DNA from 2 places in the Saccharopolyspora sp. 6V genome. Region 2 is predicted to be linked to the other one. Evidence: riboswitches for the same ligand, from Rfam matches in the RefSeq annotation. Region 2 holds a riboswitch; the other holds the start of a gene.

Region 1 (11,868 bases), on a different contig from region 2:
GTACGGCTCGCTGGACGAGCTGGAGCGCGACTTCGGGGTACGGCCCGCCGACCTGCACCGCCCGAACATCGACGAGCTGACCCGGCCGAACCCGGACGACCCGACCGGCGCGTCCACGATGCGGCGGGTGCCGGAGGTGCTGGACTGCTGGTTCGAGTCCGGGGCGATGCCGTTCGCGCAGGTCCACTACCCGTTCGAGAACTCCGACTGGTTCGAGCACCACTACCCGGGCGACTTCATCGTCGAGTACAACGGCCAGTCCCGCGGCTGGTTCTACCTGCTGCACGTGCTGGCCACCGCGCTGTTCGACCGGCCCGCGTTCTCCAACGTGGTCGCGCACGGCATCGTGCTCGGCGACGACGGCATGAAGATGTCGAAGTCGAAGAACAACTACCCGGACGTGAACGAGGTCTTCGACCGCGACGGTTCGGACGCGATGCGCTGGTTCCTGATGGCGAGCCCGATCCTGCGCGGCGGAGACCTGGTGGTCACCGAGCGCGGCATCCGGGACGCGGTGCGCCAGGCGGTGCTGCCGCTGTGGAACTCCTGGTACTTCCTGGCGTTGTACGCCAACGCCGAAGGAGTCGAGGGCCGGTTCCGGGTGGACAGCGAGCACGTGCTGGACCGCTACGTGCTCGCCAAGGCGCACGAGCTGGTCGGCGACGTGCAGGCCGCGATGGACGTGTTCGACCCGGCCGGGGCGTGCGCCGCTGTCCGCGACTTCCTGGAGGTGCTGACCAACTGGTACGTGCGCCGCTCCCGGGACCGGTTCTGGGCCGGGGACGCCGACGCCATCGACACCCTGCACACCGTGCTGGAGGTGACCTGCCGGGTGGTGGCGCCGCTGCTGCCGCTGACCGCGGAAGCGGTGTGGCGCGGGCTCACCGGCGGCCGCTCGGTACACCTGTCGGACTGGCCGCTGGTCGACGAGCTGCCTGCCGACGCGGCGCTGGTCTCCGCGATGGACCGGGTGCGGCAGGTGTGCTCCTCGGCGCTGGCGCTGCGGAAGTCGAACTCGCGCCGCGTCCGGCTGCCGCTGGCGAAGCTGGTCGTGGCCATGCCGGAGGCCGAGTCGCTGCGGCCGTTCGTCGACCTGGTCCGGGACGAGGTGAACGTCAAGGAGGTCGAGCTGACCACCGACGTCGCCGCGCACGGCCGGTTCGAGATCGCCGTGAACGCCCGCGCCGCCGGACCTCGGCTGGGCAAGGACGTGCAGCGGGTGATCAAGGCCGTGAAGTCCGGTGACTGGACCCGCAACGCGGCCGGGGCCGTGGTCGCCGACGGCACCGAACTGCAGGAGGGCGAGTTCACCGAGCGGCTGGTGTCCACCGACTCCGGTGCCGCGGCCGCGTTGCCGGGCGGCGCCGGGATGGTGGTGCTGGACTGCGACGTCACCCCGGAGCTGGCCGCCGAAGGCGTGGCCCGCGACCTGGTGCGCGTCGTGCAGCAGGCGCGCCGGGACGCCGGTTTCGAGATCTCCGACCGCATCCGCGTCGAGGTCTCCGCGCCGGCCGAGGTGCTGGCCGCCGTGGACGCGCACCGCGAGTTCATCGCCGCCGAAACGCTCGCCGACGCCGTGTCCGAGGGCGCGGCCGCGGGTGGTTCCGCGGGCAGCGTCGGGGACGGCGTGGACGTCTCGGTCGCCGTCGAACGGGTCTGATCGGTCGCCGCCGGGCGGGTCCGCGGGAACCACCGCGGATCCGCCCGGACGGGCGTGGCGCACCTCCCACTTCGCACGGGGTGGTTGCGCGCGGCGGGGGCGATCCCTAGTCTTCTCCGTCGAAGGTCATGAGTGCCAGCGGGAAACCCCGGTTTGCTGGCCGGCAACCCTCCTACCGCGGTGGGGTGCCCCGGGTGAGGACCTGGCCGATCGCGCAGGGCGATCGGCAAGCGCGGGCCCCGAATGCTCCGGGCCCGGTGAGGCCCTAGGAGGCATCGTGTCGTCAGCCGTCCGCTCCGCCACCGGCGAGATCGCCGAAACCCCGATCTGGTCCGTCGTGGACTCCGTTCCCGCGGTCCCCGCGGTCGTCGGCGCGCAGCTGCGGGTTCCGCTGGTCACCGGCGGTTCCGCCGAGTACGCCAACCTGGACCACGGGGCCAGCGCGCCTTGCCTGAACGCGGTGCGCGACGCCGTGAACGAGCTGCTGCCCTGGTACGCCAGCGTGCACCGCGGCGCCGGGTTCGCCTCCCAGGTGTGCACCCGGGTCTACGAGGGGGCGCGGGAGACGCTGCGCCGGTTCGTCGGCGCCCGCCGCACCGATTCGGTGATCTTCACCCGGAACACCACCGACGCGCTGAACCTGCTGGCCGCCGCGCTTCCCGCGGACACCTCGGTGGTCGTGTTCGACACCGAGCACCACGCGGCGCTGCTGCCGTGGGCGGGGGAGCGGGTGCACCACCTCGGCATCCCGGAGAGCCCGCAGGAGGCGGTGCGACTGCTCGACGCCGCGCTCGCCGAGTGCGCCGACGGGCCGAAGCTGGCCGTGCTCACCGGGGCGTCCAACGTGACCGGCGAGCTGTGGCCGGTCGCCGAGCTCGCCCGCGTCGCCCGCGAGCACGGCGCCCGCACCGTGCTCGACGCCGCCCAGCTCGCCCCGCACCGCCCGGTGCGCATCGCCGACCTCGGCGTGGACCACGCCGTGCTGTCCGGGCACAAGCTCTACGCCCCGTTCGGCGCGGGAGCGCTCATCGGCCGCGACGACTGGCTGGACCGGGCCGAGCCGTACCTGGCCGGCGGCGGCGCCACCCGATCGGTCCCCGACGCGGGCGAGATCGACTGGAACACCGGTCCGGAGCGGCACGAGGCCGGTTCGCCGAACACCGTCGGGGTGCACGCGCTCGCCAAGGCCTGCGAGGTGCTCGCCGAGCACGCCGAGGCGATCGAGGGGCACGAGGACCTGCTGCTGCGCAGGCTCCGCGCCGGGCTCGCCACCGTTCCCGGGCTGCGCGAGCTGGGTCTGTTCGGCCCCGAGCACGACCGGGTCGGCGTGGTCAGCTTCACCGTGGACGGCCAGGACCCCGGGCTGCTGGCGGCGGCGCTGTCCGCGGAGCACGGCATCGGCGTGCGGGACGGGCTGTTCTGCGCGCACCGGGCCGTGCGGCACCTGCTGGCGGGCACCGACGCGCAGCGCGCCGTGCGGATCAGCCTCGGTCTCGGCACCACCGTCGAGCACGTGGACCGGATCGTCACCGCGCTGCGCGGGCTCGTCGCCCACGGTCCGCAGTGGAGCTACGAACTCGACGGCGGCCGCTGGGTTCCCGTCGACGACCCGCGCGAGTTCCCCGCCGCGTTGGCGTGAGCCGCTGCGAACGACCGATCGGCGGTCGGGGAGAATGGGCCGGGTGAACACCGAGCAGTCCGACTCCGAGCAGCCCGGATCGAACCCCGCCACCGGCGAGGGCTCGTCCTCAGAACCGGAAGCGCGACCCGCCGCGAGCGGGGACGGCGGTACCGCCGCGAGCGAGCCGGACCCGGGTTCGGACGGCGACGGTTCGACCGCGGTCGGGGCGGCCGGTGGCCGTGCCTCGCGGAAGCTGCTGGCGCTGCTGTTCGGGGTGGCCGCGCTGCTGCTCGCCGCGGACGTGGTGACCAAGATCGCCGCGGTCGCGCGGCTCGACGGGCAGCCGCCGCTGGAACTGTTCGGCGGGGCGGTGTACCTGGTGCTGGTGCGCAACCCGGGGGCGGCGTTCTCGCTGGCCACCGGCATGACCTGGCTGCTGGCGCTGCTGGCGATCGTCGTGGTCGGCGTCATCGTGTGGCTGGCGCCGAAGCTGCGCTCCACCGGGTGGGCCGTCGGGCTCGGCCTGGTGCTGGGCGGGGCGTGCGGGAACCTGGTCGACCGGTTGTTCCGGGAGCCCGGGCCGTTGCGCGGCCACGTCGTGGACTTCGTGTCGCTGTTCGCGCCGGACGGCAGCGTGTGGCCGGTGTTCAACGTCGCCGACTCGTCCATCGTGTGCGGCGGGATCCTCGTGGTGCTGCTGTCGCTGCTCGGCCGCGACTACGACGGCACCGTGCACACCCGGAAGAAGCGCGAGGACCGGGCATGAGCGATCTGCGGATGCTCCCGGTCCCCGACGGCCTCGAAGGGATGCGGGTCGACGCGGGCCTGGCGAAGTTGCTCGGGTTGTCCCGGAACACGGTGGCGGGGCTCGCCGAATCCGGTGAGGTGCTGCTCGACGGCGCTCCCGTCGGCAAGTCGGACCGGCTGATCGCGGGCGGGCTGGTGGAAGTGACGCTGCCCGACGCGCGGCCCGAACCGGAAGTGGTCGCGGTGCCCGTGGAGGGCCTGCGGATCCTGCACCAGGACGACGACATCGTCGTGGTCGACAAGCCCATCGGCGTCGCCGTGCACCCCAGCCCCGGTTGGGAGGGCCCCACCGTGATCGGCGGGCTCGCCGCCGCGGGCGTGCGCATCGCGACCTCGGGCGCCGCGGAGCGCCAGGGCGTGGTGCACCGGCTCGACGCGGGCACCACCGGCGTCATGGTCGCCGCGAAGAGCGAACACGCCTACACCGCGCTGAAGCGGGCGTTCAAGGAGCGCACCGTGGAGAAGCGCTACCACGCGCTGGTGCAGGGCCACCCCGATCCGAGCAGCGGCACCATCGACGCGCCGATCGACCGCCACCCCAAGCACGACTACAAGTTCGCCGTGGTCAGCGGAGGCAAGCCCAGCATCACCCACTACGAGACGGTGGAGGCGTTCCGCGCCGCGTCCCTGGTGGACGTGAAGCTGGAGACCGGGCGCACGCACCAGATCCGGGTGCACTTCTCCGCGGTCCGGCACCCGTGCGCGGGCGACCTCACCTACGGCGCGGATCCGGTGCTGGCGCGGCGGTTGCAGCTCGGCAGGCAGTGGCTGCACGCGCGGATGCTCGGCTTCGAGCACCCCGCCGACGGGCAGTGGGTGACGTTCACCAGCGACTACCCGGACGACCTGCAGCGCGCCCTGGACACCCTCCGCGAACAGGACTCCTGAGCCGCCGGCCGCCCGCTCCCGCCGCCGGGACGCGCGTTGCGGCGATCGTCGTCCGGACGGGTCCAGCCGGTCGCGTAGCGTGGTCGTGCTGATCCAGGAACAGCGGGGGGAGTGGCCGATGACCCAGGCCGGAGCGAGCGGGACGTTCGACGGGCGTCGCGCGGAGTTCACCGACGACACGCCGACGCCGCCGGCGGGTCTGCCGCTGGGCGGTGCACCGCCGTCCGCGTCCGCGCGGCGGGACGAGCGCGCGGAGGTCGAGGAGCGGTGGCCCACCACCGACGCGGAGCGGACCGATCCCGGCCAGCAGGGGCTGGCGGAGCTGCTGGCGGCGGAGGACGTCGGCCGCGCGGGCCCGGCGGTGCTCGGCGCCGATCCGGAACCCGGCCCGTCCGCGGACGCGGGTGACTGGCCGACCCTGCAACGCCGCGAACGCCGCCCGGAGCGCCCTCGCGGCGGTCCCCTCGACTGGGTTCGCCGCCGCGGCAACTGAGAGTCCGAAGTGGATGGACCAGCTGCGGGCTCCCGCGGTGGGTCCGGCGTCTTCCCGTCACCGGCGACCACCTGAGCAAGCCGCCCCACGCGAGTTCTCGGCCGTCTTCCAGCGAGGACGGCGCTTTCCCCTGTGGCGCAGAGCCACCGGTGCGAACGATCCCCCTCGGCGAGCGGACGGGCGAGGTCCCACCACCGCCCCGCTCAGCAGCGCGAGCGCGGAATCAGAGATCGGTGATGTCCCAGTGGAGGGTGCGCTGGTCGTCCCCGGGGCGCATGGCCCAGCGGACCGTGGACAGCTCGGTGTCCTCCGGCAGCACGTACACGGTGTGCCCGCCCGCGGTCTCGCCGGGCGGCACGCCGATGCGGTGCGGCGGCCGGGAGGACAGCGCGACCGGCGCCTTGCCCACGGTGGACCCGTCCTCGGCGACCAGGACCAGGTAGAGGTCGGGCAGCGAGATGAACGGCATCGGGCTGCGGTTGGTGAGCTCGGTGTGCACGACGACCGAGCGCTCGCCCTCCTGCAGCTGGTAGCCGGCCGCGGTGAACAGGAAGTCGGCCGGGTCGACGACCTCGACGAGCTGGATGGTGATCCGCTCGCCTTCGGGGCCGTCCACGTCGAGCTTGCTGCCGACCTTGCCGGTGCGGGCCGCGGCGGGCACCGGGGTCTTGGCGGTCGGCGCGTGCGGGTTCGCCGGCTGCTGCGCCGGTTGCGGCCCGGACTGCGGTCCGCTCGCGGGCTGGCCGGGCTGCGGGGGCCGCTGCTGGTCGCCGCGCGCCCACGCGGCTGATCCGGGCGGGCCCCACGGGTTCGGCTGCGCCTGCTGCGGTGCGGGCGGCGGCGCGGGCCTGACCTGCTGCGGCTGGCCGAAGGAGGCGGGCGGGCCCGCGGGGGTGAACGGTTGCGGGCCACTGGGCGGGTTCTGGCCGGGATGCCCGCCGCTGTGCGCTCCGCTGGGGCCGCCGTGCACCTGGTAGCCGCCGCTGGGCGGGTTGGGCACCTGGTAGCCGCCGCTGGCCTGGGTCCAGGCGTTCGCGGCGGCGACCGCGTTGCGGATGCCCACCGGGTCGCACTCGACGCCGACGACCATGGGCAGCCCGGTGGTGGAGAGCACCGCGAGCCGGGCGGCCACGTCGCGGACGTCCATCCCGAGCCGCGACGCGATCTCGTGGACCGCGGCGCGCCCGGATTCGGCGACGGCGGTGAGCAGACGTACGTCCACGGGATCAGGTGCGGTCACGTCAGGCCACGCTACCCCCTAGGGGCGATCACCGTCCGCAAGGGCGGGATGTTCGCCGGAACCCGGTCCGCCGAGCTCGTCGAGCTCGGGATCGATCCGGCCGGGCGCGGATCCGCGGCACGCCCGGGAGGGTCGCCGACGGCGCCGGGGAGTGGCGTCAGGCCGTCCCGGCCCGGCACCGCCGCGGCCGCCCCTTCGCGCCGAGAACGGGAGGTGCGGGGCGAGCTGACGGGCCTGGCACCTGCTGATCGGATGAGCGGAGCGGGGCCGTTCGGGCGGCCCCTCCCGGGTCCGCGGCGGTACCCGCGGAGCACCTCGGATGGTGGTCTCGGGACCGCCCTGGGAGCTGAGAATCCTCTCAGACAGCGGCGAGTTGACTGTCCCGCGACAGCCTCCGACCCGAGAGGACGCGATGCCCGCCACCACGGAGGACGCCGAGCCGACCGTCCTCGACGACGCGTTCATGCAAGATCCCTACCTGCGCTACGCGCGGCTGCGCGCCGACGCCCCCGCGCAGCGGGTGATCAGCCGGTCGGGCATCCCGGTGTGGGTCGTGACCCGCTACGCCGAAGCACGGCAGGCGCTCTCCGACCCGAGGCTGCAGAAGAACGTCGAAGGCACCAAGAAGGCCATCGACAACCAGCTGGGGGAGGGCGCGCACCGCGCCGAGTTCATCGACGACCTCAACGCGCACCTGCTCAACACGGATCCGCCGGACCACTCCCGGCTGCGCAAGCTCGTGCTCAAGGGCTTCACCCCGCGCCGCGTCGAAGACCTCCGGCCGCGCGTCGAGCAGCTCACCGGCGAACTCCTCGACGAGCTGGCCGGCCGCGGCGAGATCGACCTGCTGCACGAGTTCGCGTTCCCGCTGCCCATCACCGTGATCTCCGAGATGCTCGGCGTGGAGCAGGAACGGCACGAGGACTTCAAGCGGTGGACCACGGCGCTGGTCAACGGCGCCGACGCCGAGACGATCAACTCGGCCGGGGCCGCCATCGGCGAATACATCACCCGGCTCGTCGCCCGCAAGCGCGAAGAACCGGGGGACGACCTGGTCAGCGCGCTCATCGCGGCCGCCGACGGCGCGGACCGGCTCAGCGAACCCGAACTGATCTCCATGGCGTTCCTGCTGCTCGCCGCCGGGCACGAGACGACGGTGAACCTCATCGGCAACTGCGTCCACGACCTGCTCGGCAATCCGCAGCGGCTGGCCGAGGTGCGCGCCGATCCGGACCTCGTCGACGACGCAGTCGAGGAGACGCTGCGGCACGAGAGCCCGGTGAACCTGGCGACCATGCGGCACACCGCCGAACCGGTCCGGCTCGGCGACGTGGCCATCCCGGCGGGGGAACTGGTGCTCGTGTCGCTGGGTTCGGCGAACCGGGACGAGCGGCGCTTCGACCGGCCCGACGAGTTCGACCTGAGCCGCCCCAGCACCGGCCACCTCGGCTTCGGGCACGGCATCCACTTCTGCCTCGGCGCCTCGCTCGCCCGGCTCGAAGCGCGGATCGCGGTGCGCGGACTGCTGGAGCGCTTCCCGGAGCTGAGCCTGGCCGTGGACCCGGCGGAACTGCGGTGGCGGCCCAGCACCCTCGTGCACGGGCTGGAAGAGCTGCCGATCAGGTTGTCCTGAAACGCACCGCGCCCCCGGGGCGATCCCGGGGGCGCGGTGGTGGTCGTGCGGGTCAGCGCGCGTCGCGCAGCGCGATCACCGTGTACGGGCCGACCTCGCGGCGCTCGAACCGCGGGTCGTCGAACGCGGCCGGGTCGAAGAACACGTCGTAGTCCCGCACGTTCGGCAGCTGCGGGAACGCGTCGCCCTTGAGGTTCAGCGCCAGCTTCCGGCCGTTCTCGTCCGACGGGTCCGCGGCGCGTTCCTGGTCCGCTTCCGAGGCGACCGGGCTGTCCTGGTTGCGCAGGACGAACACGTTCGGCGTGGTGAACGGGCTGCGCTGCAGCATGTCCAGCAGTTCCTGGCCGCTGCGGGCCTTCGTCCAGCGCTCGATCTCCGCGGTCCGCCCGTCGTAGTCCGCCAGCGGGTTCGCGTAGTGCGGCGTCTCCTGCTGGAAGCTCCAGTACGGCTGGAACGACAGCAGCTTGTAGTCGGTGGTCAGCAGCAGGTTCCGCTGCGGCGGGCGGCCGGTCAGCTGCGACACCGCCCGGTACACGTCGTCGGCCCACGAACCCGTCTGCTCCGGGTCGCGGGCGCCCTTCGCGTTGTCGCCCGTCGGGTAGTAGTCGTCGTAGGCCTGCGTCGCGGACGGTGCCAGCGCGCTGCCGATCGCGCCCTGCGTCAACGTGATCGCGCCGAGCAGCCCCAGCGCGCAGGACAGCACCGTGATCCGCGCGGCGTAGGCGGCGTCCACCCGTTCCCGCAGCCAGCCGATGAACTCCAGCACCGCGAACACCCCGGCGACCGCCAGCACCACGCCCAGGATCACGTTCAGCCGGAACGCGAGCAGCGTCGTCTTCGCGACCAGCGCCAGCGTCGAGAGGCCGAACCAGGTGTAGATCGCGACCACCACGGTCAGCATCGCCGCCGCGACCTCGCTGCGCCGCGCGCGCAGCACCAGCCAGGCGAACCCGGCCAGGCACAGCGCGCCGACCGGGCTCGCGTCCGTCATCGGCACCGGCAGGAACGAACCGTCCTCCGGCAGGTAGTGCAGCGCCGCGCTGCGCGGGTTGTCGGTGAACACGTGCGTGGCCAGCACGTACGGCAGCCACACCAGCAGCGAGATCAGCCCGCTGACCACGCCGATCGGCAGCAGCCGGAAGAACATGCGCTGGACCGTCGGCCACACCCGCTCGCCGCGGCGGACCCGGAACACGCCGACCACCACGGCCATCGCCACGATCAGCAGCACCGCGAAGCCGAAGTGCAGCGTGTAGGTGATCGCCGCGAAACCGACGTACCCGCCGACGCACACCAGCGTCCAGCGCGGGGCGCGCTCCTCTCGGCGCAGCGCGTGCCAGGCCAGCACGGCGATCGGCGCCAGCCACGCCGCCGACGGCCACGCGTAGGGCTCCTCGATGCCGTGCAGCATCCCCGCCAGCGAGGTCGCGATGGCCGCCAGCAGCGCCAGCCGCCTGCGCACCACGACGCTCCACAACGTGAACGCGACGACGCTCGTCACCGCCACCCAGATCAAGGCGTACGGCTTGTAGGCGGCCCAGCCCTCCCAGCCGAGCAGGTTCGCGAACCTGCCCCCCAGCCAGAACCAGCCGCCCGGGTAGTACGGCGCGACACCCGCGTAGTTCATGTCGGACAGGCCCCACGTGGAGGCCGCCCGCGTCATGTACTGCAGGCGGAACGCGTTGTCCGTCGAGGAACCGCCGAAGTAGTACCGCGTCGCCTGCAGCGGGATCGCCAGCGCCAGCGTGGTGAACGTGGACAGCGCGGCCCACGTCCCCGCCAGCCGCACCGGCCGCGGCAACCGCGTGGGGCCGACCGCCAGCAGCACGAACGTGATCAACAACACCAGCGCGGCGCCGAGCGAGGCCAGCGCCTCCGGCGCGAAGCTCGGTTCGCTGATGCCCAGCCGCGCCACCGCGAACTGCAGGACGAGGCTCACCGCGGCGGCGACGACCGATCCCGCGACCAGCTCGGAAACGGTGCTGCGCAGCGGAAGTCGCACGGCGGAATTCCGGCGCGGCGCATCGATCGATCGGGGCCCGGTGAGCACCGGACTCGGCAAGGTTCCCGCCACGTGGGTTCGATCCTTCGGAAGTGGGGGACAGGACGCCCGCGCAGAATAGAGGATGGCCACCCGGCGCCCGCGCCGCGCCTGGGCGGGTGCCGACGATCACCCGCTAGGGTGCTGGAGGCGTCGACTTCGTGCTCCTGCCGCGAGGGGCGGGTGGCGGAACCCCGGCGTCCCCCCGCTGCGGAACCGCTCGGTGCACGGGACGAGCCGTCCCCGCGAGGAGCCGCCGCCGGTGGCGTGCGCGGCGGCCCCGCCGCCGACGGAACCGACGAACAACCCACCGCGCAGGCCCCAAGGCGGGCCAGTGCCTGCCACACCACCGAGGAGGGTCGGCTGTTGCCACCAGGAGCGGTCGAGACCAGCGGAACACCCGAACCCGCAGGTGCGGTGCGCGTGCCAGGACCGGAGGAGCGGACCGGGCGGCCGGCGGTGCGCGCCGACCTGCTGCCCGCGCTGAGCGCGCTGTCCCTGGTGGCGCTGCTCGGGATGCCGCTGGGGTGGGTGTGGTCCCGGATCGCGCCGCCGCAGGCGAGCCTGCTCGGCCGCACCGGGACGCCGGTGCCCGCGCAGATCGTGGAGAGCTACCACGACTTCGACGCGCTGGCGCTGTTCCTGCTGCTGTCGTTCGCGACCGGCATCGTCACCGCCGCCGTGCTGTGGACGTTGCGCAGGCGGCGCGGGCCGGTGCTGCTGGTCGCCGCCGCGCTCGGCTCGCTGGTCTCGGCGTGGCTGGCGATGCGGATGGGGGCGACGTTCGCGTCCGAGCTGTACCCGTGGCCGGCGGACCTGGGCTTCGGCTCCGCGCTCACCGTCCCGCCCGCGGTCGGCACGCCGTGGGCCGTGCTGGTGCAGCCGTTGGGGTTGGCGCTCGGCTACGGCCTGGCCGCTTCCTGGAACGGCTTCGACGACCTGGGCCGCCGCAGCTGATCGGCTCGGTCGCCCGGCGGCTCCGCTCAGCCCGCGGGCCGGTTGGGGGTCGTTCGGCCCGCGGGGCGGGGCGGGCGCTGCTCAGCCCGCGGGGCGCACCGAGGCCGTGATGCCGTCGAGGACGTCGGGGGTCACGGCGCCGGGCACCTCCTGGTCGGCACCGACGACGTGCACCACCGAGCTCTCCCCGTTCCCGTTGGTGGCGAGCACGTTGACCACCGCGCTCGGCGCGCCGCACGCCGCGGGCGCGGGGAACGCGGTGGCGACCACCTTGGTCCCCGGCAGACCACCGGGAAGCACCACCGGCTGCGGCGGCCCGAGCTCGATCCGGGCGTCGGCGCCGTAGGCGAGTTCGGCGAACCGGCGGGCCGTGTCGGTGGCGACCGTCGCGTCGTCCGGGCCGCGCCGTGCGGTGGCGCCCGCGAGCGCGCGGAAGCTGCCGCCGCGGTCCGGGCAGTAGCCGCGCTGGTAGATCGCGACCCCGGTCATGGTCACCGGGTCGTCCTGCTCCCCGAAGCCGATCACGTT
Region 2 (11,868 bases):
CCGGCCATCCCGAGGTCGCCGCTGATCAGCTGCGACCCCCATCCGAGGACGCAGCCTGGTGACCACTCCTGACTCGCCCGTCCTGATCGTCGGACTCGGCAATCCGGGACCGCGCTACGCGGGCAACCGGCACAACGTCGGTTTCCTCGTCGCCGACGAGCTCGCCGCCCGCGTCGGCGGTGGGTTCAAGGCGCACAAGTCCGGCGCCGACGTCGTCGAAGGCCGGTTGGGCGCCCGCCGCGTCGTGCTGGCGAAGCCCCGGTCGTTCATGAACCTCTCCGGCGGCCCCGTGGCGGGCACGTCGAAGTTCTTCAAGGCCACCCCCGAGACGCTGATCGTGGTGCACGACGAGCTGGACCTGCCGTACGGCACCGTCCGGCTCAAGCGCGGCGGCGGCGAGAACGGGCACAACGGGCTGCGGTCCATCACCAAGTCGCTGGGCACCAAGGACTACCTGCGGGTGCGGTTCGGCGTGGACCGCCCGCCGGGCCGGATGGACCCGGCGGACTACGTGCTCAAGGACTTCTCCGGCGCGGAGCGCAAGGACCTCGGCTACTTCGTGGACCTGTGCGCCGACGCCGTCGAGGCGCTGGCCGCGGACGGTCTGGAAGCCGCGCAGAACCGCTTCCACTGATCAGCCGGCGGCGGGCGGCACGAGTTCCGCGGTGGCGGCGCGCTTGAGCTTGCCGGACGGGGTCTTCGGCAGAGATCCGGGCGGCAGCACCACGACTGCGGCCGGGCGGACGCCGACGGCCCGCACCACGCTGCTGGTGATCTCCTTGCGCAGCGCCTTCTCCGCCGCCCCGTCGCCCGCGGACGCCGATTCGCAGACGACCGCGAACCGCTCCCGGCGGCTCCCCGCGTCGAGCCGGACCGCGGCCGCGTTCCCCGCGCGCACCCCGGCGACCTCGCTCGCGGCGCGCTCCACGTCCACCGGGTAGACGTTCCGCCCGCCCATGATGATCACGTCCTTGCGCCTGCCGCAGATGACGACCTGGCCGTCGACGAGGTAACCGTCGTCCCCGGTGTCCAGCCAGCCCGCCGCGTCCTGCGCGGGCACCGGCCCGTCCGCGGTGCGGTAGCCGGGCGTGACGGCGGCGCCGCGCACCCGCACCCGGCCCACCGCGCGCTCGCCCAGCTCGTTCCCCGCGTCGTCGACGACCTGCACTTCCATCCCGGGCAGCGGCGGCCCGAGCAGCGCGAACGATCGCGTTCCGCCGCCGGTGGCGGGTTCGGCGCGGCCGCGCACCTCCAGCGCTTCGGCGGAGACCACGTCCACCCGCGTCGGCCGGTCGAGCTCGGCGAACGTCACGGCCAGCGTCGCCTCCGCCATCCCGTAGGCGCACACCACCGCCGCGTCGCCCAGCCCGAAGCGGGCACCGGCCGCGGTGAACGAGCGGACCGCCGACACGTCGATCGGTTCGGCGCCGTTGAGCGCGAACCGCAGCCCGGACAGGTCGAACTCGCCGTCCTCGGCGCGGCTCATCCGGCGCGCGGCGATGGCGTAGGCGAAGTTCGGCGCCGCGGTCACGGTGCCGCCGTACTTGCCGATCAGCTTCGGCCACAGCAGCGGGGCGGCGAGGAAGTCGGTCGGTGTCACCTGCACCGCCTCCATCCCGATCGCCATCGGCACGGTGAGGGTGCCGACGAGGCCCATGTCGTGGAACAGCGGCAGCCAGGACACGGCCACGTCCCCCGCCGGGTCCAGGTGGGCGGCCTCGACCATCGCGGCGGTGTTCGCGGCCAGGTTGCCGTGGGTGATCCGCACCGCCTTCGGCTCCGCGGTCGATCCGCTGGTCAGCTGCAGCAGCGCGGTCGCGTCCTCCGCCACCGGCACCGGCTCGGCCAGCGGCTCGGGGTGCGCGACGAGGCCCGCGAGGTCGCGGTACCGGATGCGGTGCGAGTCGAGCAGGTCGGCGAGCGGCTCGAACGGCGGCCCGAGCAGCACCAGCTCGGCGTCGATCACGCCGAGCACCCGCACCGCGTCCTGCGCCCAGCGCGCCAGGTCGGTGCGCGGCGTCGGCTGGTGCAGCATCGTCACGCTGTTCCCGGCGAGCCAGCCGCCTTGCACGGCCGGTGCGATCAGGCCGGGGTCGGCGGCGAGCACGGCGACCGCCGCGCCGGGCCGGACGGTGCCGGTGAGCGCGGCGGCAACGCACCGGGCCTGCTCGTGCACCTCGGCCCAGGTGCGGCGCCGGGGTGCGCGGGGTTCGCCGGTGACCAGCCCGCGCGCGTCCGCCCCGCCGTCGAGCGCCGAGGCCACGATCCCGTCCACGAACCGGCTCATGTGACGCACATTACGACCGTTCCCAGGTGCGGGAAACCGTCGCAGCGACCAATCCACCCCGGCGAAAGGTCCTACCGACCGAACCCGCCCACCTCGACCCACAGCGAGGACCGCCTGCCCGTGAACCTGCTCGGCAGGTCGTATCCGTTGCATGTCAGCGGCGAAGCCGATGAGCTGACGACCACCCGATCAACAGGACCACCCGCGGGTTCTCAGCGGTTCCCTCGCGAGGACAGCTTTCCCCTCGTGGCAGAGCCACTCGGGAAAAAGATCCCGCAGCGAGGGAAACGCTGAGGTTCCGCCACCCCACCCCCTCGCAGCAGGACAACGACCTCAATCCAGCTGATCGGCCAGTTCCAGCCAGCGGGCTTCTACTTCGTCCTTCTCCTGCGACAGCGCCCGCAGCTCGGCGTTGAGCCCCTGCAGCCGCTCGGGTTCGGTGGCGGCCTCGGCGAGCTTGACGTGCAGGTCCTGCTCCTTCTTGCCGAGCTTGTCGAGCTGGCGCTCCAGCTTGGCGAGGTCCTTGCGCGCGGCCCGCTCCTGCGCCCCGGAGAGCTTGTTCTCCTTGGCCTCGGCCGAGTCGACGGCCTGCTTGCCGACGGACTCCTCCGCTTCGAGCAGCGAGCTGCGCCGCCGCAGGTACTCTTCGATGCCGCCGACGAGGTCGCTGAGCTTCCCGTCGCCGAACAGGGCGACGACCCGGTCGCACACCCGCTCCACCAGGTACCGGTCGTGCGAGACGACGACGAGGGTGCCGGGCCAGCCGTCGAGGAGGTCTTCGAGCTGCTGCAGGGTGTCGATGTCCAGGTCGTTCGTCGGTTCGTCGAGCACCAGCACGTTCGGCTCGCCCATCAGCAGCCGCGCGAGCTGGAGCCTGCGGCGCTCCCCGCCGGAGAGGTCGCCGACGGGCGTCCACTGCCGCCCCTTGCCGAACCCGAAGCGCTCCCCCAGCTGGGAGGCGGTGAGCTCGTACTTGCCGAGCTGCACGCGTTCGGCCACGTCCTCGATGGCCTCCAGCACCCGCCAGTCGCCGGGCAGGTCGTGCAGTTCCTGCGTGAGGTGGGCGAGCCGCACGGTGGCGCCGACCTTGCGGGTGCCCGCGTCCGGTTCGCGTTCGCCCGCGATCAGCCGCAGCAGCGTCGTCTTGCCGGAGCCGTTCACGCCGACGACGCCGATCCGGTCGCCGGGGCCGATTCGCCAGGTCACGTCCCGCAGCAGGGTGCGGTCGGCGATCCGCAGGTCGACGTCCTCCAGCTCGACGACGGTCTTGCCGAGCCGCCGCTTCGCGAAGCTGACCAGTTCGACGGTGTCCCGCGGCGGCGGGACGTCGGAGATCAGCGCTTCGGCGGCCTCCACCCGGTAGCGCGGCTTGGAGGTGCGGGCCTTCGCACCGCGCTGCAGCCAGGCGAGTTCCTTGCGGGCCAGGTTCTGCCGCTTCTCCTCGGCCTGCTGGGCGAGCCTGCCGCGCTCGGCGCGGGCGTAGATCCAGTCGGCGTAGCCGCCTTCGTACTGCTCCACCTTGCCCTGGGTGACCTCCCAGGTGCGGTTGCAGACGGTGTCCAGGAACCAGCGGTCGTGCGTGACGATGACGAGGGCGCAGCGGCGGGCCAGCAGGTGATCGGCCAGCCAGCGCACCCCTTCCACGTCGAGGTGGTTCGTCGGCTCGTCCAGCACCAGCAGGTCGAGGTCGCGCACCAGCGCGGCGGCCAGCGCGACCCGGCGGCGCTCCCCGCCGGAGAAGTCGGCGACGGGCGTGTCCAGCCCGAGCCGGGTCATGCCGAGCCCGGTGAGCACCGAGCGGACCCGCGCGTCGGCGGCCCACTCGTGCTCGGCGGTGAACCCGTGCGGGTCGAGCACGGCGTTGCGCACGGTCGACCCGGGCGGGAGTTCGGTGCGCTGGGTGACGACGGCCATCCGCAGGTCGCGGGACTGGCTGACGCGGCCGGAGTCGGGTTCTTCGGCACCGGAGAGCACTTCCAGCAGCGTGGTCTTGCCGCCGCCGTTGAGGCCGACGACCCCGATGCGTTCGCCTTCGTCGACGCCGAGGGACACGCCGTCCAGCAGCGGTCGCACTCCGTAGCTCTTGCTCACCGATTCGAGGTTGATCAGGTTCGCCATCGGGGGTGTGGATCTCCAGAGGAACGTGGGGGGTGGGTCAGGCGTGGACCTGCGGCGGAGTGGGCCGGTCGGCGCGGTCGTCACCGACGATCCGCGCGCCGGGCACCGGGCCCTGCGCGACCCGCACGGTGCGGCACACGCCCGCGCCGGACAGCTCGGCGGCCACCCGGACCGCGGCGTCGTCGTCGGTGCACAGGAACGCGCAGGTCGGGCCGGAGCCGGACACGATCCCGGCGAGCGCGCCCGCTTCCACGCCGGCGCGCAGCGTGCGGCGCAGGTTCGGCCGCAGCGACACCGCCGCGGACTGCAGGTCGTTGCCCAGCAGCAGCGCCAGCTGCCGCGGGTCGCCGGAGGCCAGCGCCTCCAGCAGCGGTTCCACCTCGCCGACGCGGTGCGGGCCGGTGTCGCCGCGCAGCCGGTCCAGCTCGGCGTACACGCCGGGGGTCTCCAGGCCGCGCCGGTCCAGCGCGATCACCCAGTGGAAGGTGTGCCGGGCCAGCACCGGGACCAGCCGCTCGCCGCGACCGGTGCCGAGCGCGGTCCCGCCCAGCAGCGAGAACGGCACGTCGCTGCCGATCTTCGCGGCGAGGTCGGCGAGGTCGTCCCGGCCGATCTCCAGCCGCCACAGCGCGTTCACGGCCAGCAGCGCGGCGGCCGCGTCGGCGCTGCCGCCCGCCATGCCGCCCGCTACGGGGATGCCCTTGCGGATCGTGAGCTGCACGCCCGGTTCCTCCGGGTCGCGGCCGGAGTGCTCGGCGAGCAGCTGCACCGCCCGCCACGCCAGGTTGCTCGGCCCGGTCGGGACCGAGTCGGCGCCTTCGCCGTGCACCTCGATGCCGGGCTCGTCGGCGGTGCGCACCGTCACCTCGTCGGTGAGCGAGAGCGCTTGGAAGACGGTGACCAGCTCGTGGTAGCCGTCCGGGCGGGTATCGCCGACCGACAGGTGCAGGTTCACCTTGGCCGGGACACGCACGGTGATGGGGGTGGGTACCACGGAGAGCACCCCTAGAGCGTACGTGTCCGCGCGACTCGCGTGCCGCCCCAGCACCCGACTTCACAGCGGAACCTCCGCGCACCCGGCCGGAATTCCCGGTCGGGCGATGGCACCGCCACCAGGTGGATCTTCGTCCAGCCCGGCCCGGACGCACCGCGGCCCCCCCGCTGCCACGAGGGGCCCCCCGGTCCGGGATCGATCAGGAAGCGGGGATCACCGAGATGCCGCCGTAGGTCTTGTTGATGAAGTCCTCGACCTCCGGCGAGCGCAGCAGCTCGGCCAGCTTCTGCACCCGCGGGTCCTTCGCCATCTCGGGCGAGGCGACGAGACCGTTGGCGTACGGGTTGTTCTCCGCGCTCTCCACCGCGATCGGATCCTTCAGCCCGGCTTTGAGCGCGTAGTTGCCGTTCACGATGGCCGCGTCGGCGTCATCGACCGAGCGGGGCAGCTGGTCGCTGGAGAGCTCCTGGAACTGGATGTTCTTCGGGTTCTCCGCCACGTCGCGCACCCCGGCGCCCTGCTCGGCGCCCGGCTTCAGCTTGAGGACACCGTTGGCCTGCAGCAGTTCCAGGCTGCGGGTCTGGTTCGACGGGTCGTTGGGCAGCGCGATCCGCGCGCCGTTCGGCAGCTCCTGGAGGGAGCGGACCTTCTTGGAGTAGACCGACAGCGGTTCGAGGTGCACCGTCTGCACCCATTCGAACTCGCCGCCGCGCTGCGCCTGGTACTCCGCCAGGTACGGCTTGTGCTGGTAGTAGTTCGCGTCCAGCTCGCCGTTGGCGACGGCCTCGTTGGGCCGGTTGTAGTCGTCGAACTTCTCGATCTCGATCTCGATGCCTGCCTTCTCGGCCAGGTCGTCCTTGACGAACTGCAGGATCTCGCCGTGCGGCTGCGGGCTGACGCCGATGGTCAGCGGGGCCTCGGGGTCCTGCGCGGCGGGCGTGCCGGAGCCGCCGCAACCTGCGAGCGCCAGCGTCGCGGCGGTGAGCACCACGGCCAGGGAGCGAAAACGCATCGATCGCGTCCTTTCTGGAGGGCCGGCCGGTGACGCGCACCGGCGGCCGGCGGGGATCGCACGTCCCCGTCGTCGGAGTGTTCCTGGTGAGCTGCGGGCCTAGCCGGTCGCGCTGCGGCGGCGGTCCACTGCTTTGGCGGTGATGTCGGTGAGCAGCTGCATGGCGAAGGCCAGCACGGCCAGCACCGCCACCGATCCGTACAGCACGCGCTCGTCGTACGCCTGGTAGCCGTCCTGGATGGCGGTGGTCCCGAGACCTCCGCCGCCGATGGCGCCGGCCATCGCCGCGTAGCCGATGAGCGCGACGGCGGTGACGCCGACGGCCCCGACCAGCGCGGCGCGGGCCTCGCCGAGCAGCACGGTCCACACGATCCGCCACCGGCTCGACCCGGTGGTGATCGCGGCTTCGACGACGGTGAAGCTCACCTCCCGCAACGCGTTCTGCGTCAGCCGCGCGAAGAACGGCACCGCGCCGACGACCAGCGGGACGATCACCGCGGTGCTGCCGATGGACGTGCCCACCAACAACCTGGTGAAGGAGGCCAGCACCACCAGCAGCACCACGAACGGCACGGACCGCACCACGTCGACGACCACACCGAGGATCCGGTGCAGCGTCGGACGCGGGTTGAGCCCGACCGGAGAACTCAGGTGCAGGAACACGCCGAGCGGCAGTCCACCGAGGACCGCCAGCACGGTCGCCACCAGCACCATGTAGAGCGTTTCGACGGTGGCACCGCCGAGCAGCTCCGCTACTTCCGCCCAGGGGGTCGGATCACTCACGCCGCGACTCCATCAACACTGACCGGGGTGCGCCGCACGTGCGCGTCCCGGTCGACCATCCACTTCAGGGCCGACTCGGACCGCTCGCCGGTGAGTCCGATGCGGAACTTCGCCACCGGGGTGTCCCCGAGCCGGGTGAGCCCGCCGCCGAGGATGGACAGCTCCACCCCGAAGCGGGCGGCCGCCTCCGGCAGCAGCGCCCCGACGGCGGCGAAGCCGACGAGGACCACTTCGGCGACCACGTCGTGCCGCACTCCGGGCACGGCGGGCGCCTGGTCGGTCTCGGGCAGCAGGCTGGTGCTGACCCGGCTGCCGGGTTCGGCGACGAGGTCGAGCACCTTGCCGTGCTCCACGACGCGCCCGCCTTCGAGCACGGCCACGTCGTCGGCGATGCGCCGCACCACGGCCATGTCGTGGGTGACCACCAGGACGGTGACGCCCAGTTCAGAACGCGCCCGGTCCAGCACGGTCAGCACCGAGTCGGTCGTGCCCGGGTCCAGCGCCGAGGTCGGTTCGTCGGCCAGCAGCACCGAGGGCTTGGCGGCCAGCGCGCGGGCGACCGCGATGCGCTGCCGCTGCCCGCCGGAGAGCCGGTCCGGGTAGGTCGGCGCCTTGTCGGTGAGCCCCACCAGGTCGAGCAGTTCGGCGACGCGGCTGCGGCGCTGCGGTGCGGGCATCCCGGCGGCTTCGAGCGGGAGCGCCACGTTGCCCGCGGCGGTCCGCTGCCGCAGCAGCGAGTCGCCCTGCGGCACGACGCCGATGTGGCGGCGGGCGGCGCGCAGCGCGGCGCCTTCGAGGGCCACGAGGTCGGTGCCGTCGACCCGGATGGCACCGCGGTCCGGCTTCTCCAGCAGGGCGATGCACCGGGCGAGGGTGGACTTGCCCGCGCCGCTGGGGCCGACGACGCCGAGCACGGCGCCCGCGGGGACCTCCAGGGACACGTCGTCGAGGGCGACGACGTCGGACCGGCTCGACTGGTCGTGCCGGAAGGACTTGGTGAGGTTCTCGACTGTGATCACGATCGCTCCGCATCAGCTCACGCCGGCCTGCGGGCATGCCGCGGCCGGGCGGGGAGGAACAGAAGGGCCTGGTGGGGCGGTGACGACTGGGGTCGTCAGCCGGCGAGGCGACAGGCCGTCGTGGTGCGGCGTCCGTGATCGATGACCCGGCGCTGGGTCAAGGCGAGGCCGTGCGGACCGGATCCGACGCGAGCGCGACCGCCGCGGGCCTGCCGGCGGCTGGTCCGGGGCGCACGTTCACCTGCGAGCAGAGTTTCAGACACCACAACTCCATCGACCCTGGCGTTAGCACCTGCTCCGGTGGAGTGGTTGCTGCGGCGTCGTGGAGCCAGGTCTCTCAGCCGCTCGGGATGGATTTCCCGCATAGTAGAACGCAGCGGTGTCGACGGGCGCAAGCCAAAACCCGTCACTATGTGGAATCGTTTGACAAATCACATCCCCCTGTTGAGCAGGGGGCATGGCCCGCCGTGAATATTCCGGTGACCTTATGTGATCAACACTACGGTTTTCCCTCCGGACGGACCAACGAAGTCCCGAAGGGAGGCGACGCAGCGGAACGTCAGCGCGCCGGTTCTCCGGCGGCCTCGGCCACCCGGGCGAAATCGGCCACGGTGAGCTGCTCGCCCCGCGCCGCCGGATCCACCCCCGCCGCCCGCAGCACCTCTTCGGCGCGCGCCGCCGACCCGGCCCAGCCCGACAGCGCCGCCCGCAGCGTCTTGCGCCGCTGCGCGAACGCCGCGTCCACCGCCGCGAACACCTGCGCCCGCGGCGCCGCCGACGGCGGATCGACCCGGGAGAACGCCACCAGCCCGGAATCGACGTTCGGCACCGGCCAGAACACGTTGCGCGGCACCGGCCCGGCGCGCCGGACGTCGGCGTACCACGCGGCCTTCACGCTCGGCACCCCGTAGGTGCGACCACCCGGTTTCGCGGCCAGCCGGTCGGCGACCTCGGACTGCACCATCACCAGCCCGGTGCGCAGCGACGGCAGCTCCGCCAGCAGGTGCAGCACCACCGGCACCGCCACGTTGTACGGCAGGTTCGCCACCAGCGCGGTCGGCCGCGGCTCGGCGAAGTCGGCGGCCCGCACCCGCAGCGCGTCGGCGGGCAGCACCCGCAACCGGTCGCACAGCTCGGGGGCGAACTCGGCGGCGGTGCGCGGCAACCGCTCGGCGAGCACCGGATCGATCTCCACGGCCACCACCCCGGCGGCCTCCGGCAGCAACGCCAAGGTCAGCGAGCCCAGCCCGGGCCCGACCTCCAGCACCACGTCCTCGGCGGTGAGCTCGGCCGCGCCGACGATGCGGCGCACCGTGTTCGAGTCGTGCACGAAGTTCTGGCCCAGCCGTTTCGTCGGCCGGATCCCGAGTTCCCCCGCCAGCCGGCGAACATCGGCCGGCCCGAGCAACCGCGCCTGGTTCGCGTGCTGTTCCACGAGGTCAAAGCTACCCGCGCCCGCTTCCCGCACCGCGCCCGCCCTCCCCCGCGCTGATCAGGACCGCACCGAGCAGGCCCGGGAACGCGAACGAGCGGGCACCGGCACGAGGCCGATGACCGGTCGAAGAACGCGGGAGCCGGGAACCGTCCCGGCGCGGCTCAGCTCAGGCCGAGCTTCGAGGAGCAGCCCGGCCAGGCGCCGTAGCTGCCGCCGCGGGCGTCGCGCACCTTCGTGGCGACCGAGATCTGCTGTTCCCGGCTGGCCTGGTGCGGGTAGGCCGCGTACTGGTCGCCGCCGTAGGCGTCCCAGGTGCTCTTGTCGAACTGGAGACCGCCGTAGTAGCCGTTGCCGCTGTTGATCGACCAGTTGCCGCCGGCCTCGCACTGCACCAGCTTGTCCCAGACGGCGCTGTTCGGCGGCTGCTTGGTGCCGACGCGGACGACCTTCTCGGTCGGCTCCTTGGTGATCTTCTCGCCGACCGCTTCGCGACCGGTCTCCTCGCCGTTGCGGGTGCTCACCCGGGTGAAGACGATCTTCTCGCCGGGCGTGCCCGGGTTCTCGACCTTCTCCTCGCCCTTGAGCATGGAGTCGTCTTCGATCTCCTTGACCGGCGGCTCGATCGGCACCGTCACGTTGATCACGGTGCTGCCGGTGCGGTCGATCTGCACCGTGGCACCGCTGGTGATCTTCTGGTCGCCGCCGGGGGTGATGTGGTCTTCCGGCCCGAGCTGGAGGTTCTGCTCCTGCACCAGCTCGTCGACGGTCACCGCGGTGGTCGTCAGCTGCCGGGGCTCGCCCGCGCCGTCGGTGATCGTGATGTCCTTGGCGGTCTTGACCACCAGGTCCATGCCCTGCTCGGGCACCGCCGTGCTGCGCGCGCTGGAGACCCAGGCGCCGTCGTCGGCGACGCCGAGCTGGCGCAGCGCCTGGCCGACGGTCACCGACCGGACCCACTCCTCGCGCTGCTCGCCGTCCACCGTCATCTTCAGCAGGCGGCCGCGGTCGAGGGTGATCGTGTCGTTGTGCCCGACCTTGGACTGCGGGGAGGGGCTCAGCGCGTCGTGCTCGCCGATGCTGATGCCCTCGTCCTCGAGGACTTCGCCGACGGTCGACTCGTAGGTGTTGACCTGGCGTTCCTTGCCGTCGATCTCGACGGTGACGGACTTGTCCATCGCGGCGGCGGCACCGCCGGAGCCGGTCAGGGTGAGGATGACCGCGGCGACCGCGCCCTTGAGGAAGCGCTGCTTCCACGAGGTGATCGCTTCGACGACCTCCGGGGAGGGCTGCGCCTGCGGTTCACCGAGCTCGTCGGGCAGGACCAGCGGCGGCATGACCACGGTCTCTGCGTTGATGAGCCGGATGAGCTCGTCGACGTCGATGTCGGCAGTCGCGAGCATCTCGTCGGCCTGCGGTCCGAGCGCTTCGAGCACGTCGTCCGGCGTGATCTCCAGCGCGCCGGGCGGGAAGCTCGGGTGGTCCTGCGCCGGGTACCGGTCGCTGATGGGGGCGAAGGGCTGCTCGGCGGTGATCTCCGCATCGCTCTCGCGATCGAGCAGGCCGACCGCGGTCTGCTGCTGCGGGCTCACGGGGCTGAACCAGTCCGTCGAGGGCTCGAATGAATCGGCCCAGTAGCCGTGGTCTCGGCCTGCACCACCCAGCTGTTCATCACTGCTGGTGGAGCTGGCGTGGGCACCGGGGATGCCGCGTCCGTTCACAGGGTCGCTACCTCTCGAAAGCGAGAAGCCGTCCGCGCGCGGGTGACCGAGGGGAGTTCGCCGAGCATGTCCGGTTCGAACTCCTTCACCTGCCGCTGCGCGACTTCGTGCTTCGTTTCCGTATCCGACTCCCGTAGCCAAGCGCCGTCTTCAGCCGATACCTGATGCGAACCGGTCTCGTTCCCAGCTCGATCGGTGGCACCGACTTCCCCGACGTACCCGGCGGCGACTAGCGGGCGTTCCCGTGACTTCGTTGTCATCGGTTACGAGGCCGAGACTCTAGCGTGATCCCGCGGGCCCGCCAAGGGGCCCCCCGGCGGTGTGACCTGGGTTACGCCGATTTGCCGCGCAACCGTGCACCGTCGGTGATCGGGTCGAGTGATCGACCGCGAACCGCTGCCAGTTTTCCCACCACCGCCGCGGTTTCGCCGCTCCGCGCCGAGATCGACCACTTCGTCCCCAGTGGACGGTTTGATCGTCCCTGGTGAGCGGATCACCAGTC

The links. Region 2 has a riboswitch for S-adenosylmethionine ahead of LCD35_RS06135 (methionine ABC transporter ATP-binding protein). Riboswitches for the same ligand answer to the same signal wherever they lie in the genome.
Region 1: linked by a shared signal. The riboswitch ahead of LCD35_RS15795 (aminotransferase class V-fold PLP-dependent enzyme) and the one ahead of LCD35_RS06135 (methionine ABC transporter ATP-binding protein) in region 2 are both predicted to bind S-adenosylmethionine.

Annotation. Positions count from the first base shown of each region.
Region 1 covers NZ_JAIUKB010000074.1:12,448-24,315, reverse strand. The annotation lists gene ileS (isoleucine--tRNA ligase) at 1-1,660, shown strand, start outside; SAM riboswitch class IV at 1,785-1,899, shown strand; gene LCD35_RS15795 (aminotransferase class V-fold PLP-dependent enzyme) at 1,971-3,299, shown strand; gene lspA (signal peptidase II) at 3,334-4,047, shown strand; gene LCD35_RS15785 (RluA family pseudouridine synthase) at 4,059-4,976, shown strand; gene LCD35_RS15780 (hypothetical protein) at 5,095-5,469, shown strand; gene LCD35_RS15775 (AsnC family protein) at 5,693-6,709, opposite strand; gene LCD35_RS15770 (cytochrome P450) at 7,122-8,342, shown strand; gene LCD35_RS15765 (arabinofuranosyltransferase) at 8,395-10,344, opposite strand; gene LCD35_RS15760 (DUF2567 domain-containing protein) at 10,750-11,340, shown strand; gene LCD35_RS15755 (hypothetical protein) at 11,422-11,868, opposite strand, start outside.
Region 2 covers NZ_JAIUKB010000026.1:35,728-47,595, forward strand. The annotation lists gene pth (aminoacyl-tRNA hydrolase) at 59-634, shown strand; gene LCD35_RS06110 (fatty acyl-AMP ligase) at 635-2,287, opposite strand; gene LCD35_RS06115 (ABC-F family ATP-binding cassette domain-containing protein) at 2,621-4,405, opposite strand; gene LCD35_RS06120 (4-(cytidine 5'-diphospho)-2-C-methyl-D-erythritol kinase) at 4,443-5,399, opposite strand; gene LCD35_RS06125 (MetQ/NlpA family ABC transporter substrate-binding protein) at 5,599-6,411, opposite strand; gene LCD35_RS06130 (methionine ABC transporter permease) at 6,511-7,194, opposite strand; gene LCD35_RS06135 (methionine ABC transporter ATP-binding protein) at 7,191-8,213, opposite strand; SAM riboswitch class I at 8,481-8,570, opposite strand; gene rsmA (16S rRNA (adenine(1518)-N(6)/adenine(1519)-N(6))-dimethyltransferase RsmA) at 8,773-9,648, opposite strand; gene LCD35_RS06145 (transglycosylase family protein) at 9,810-11,366, opposite strand.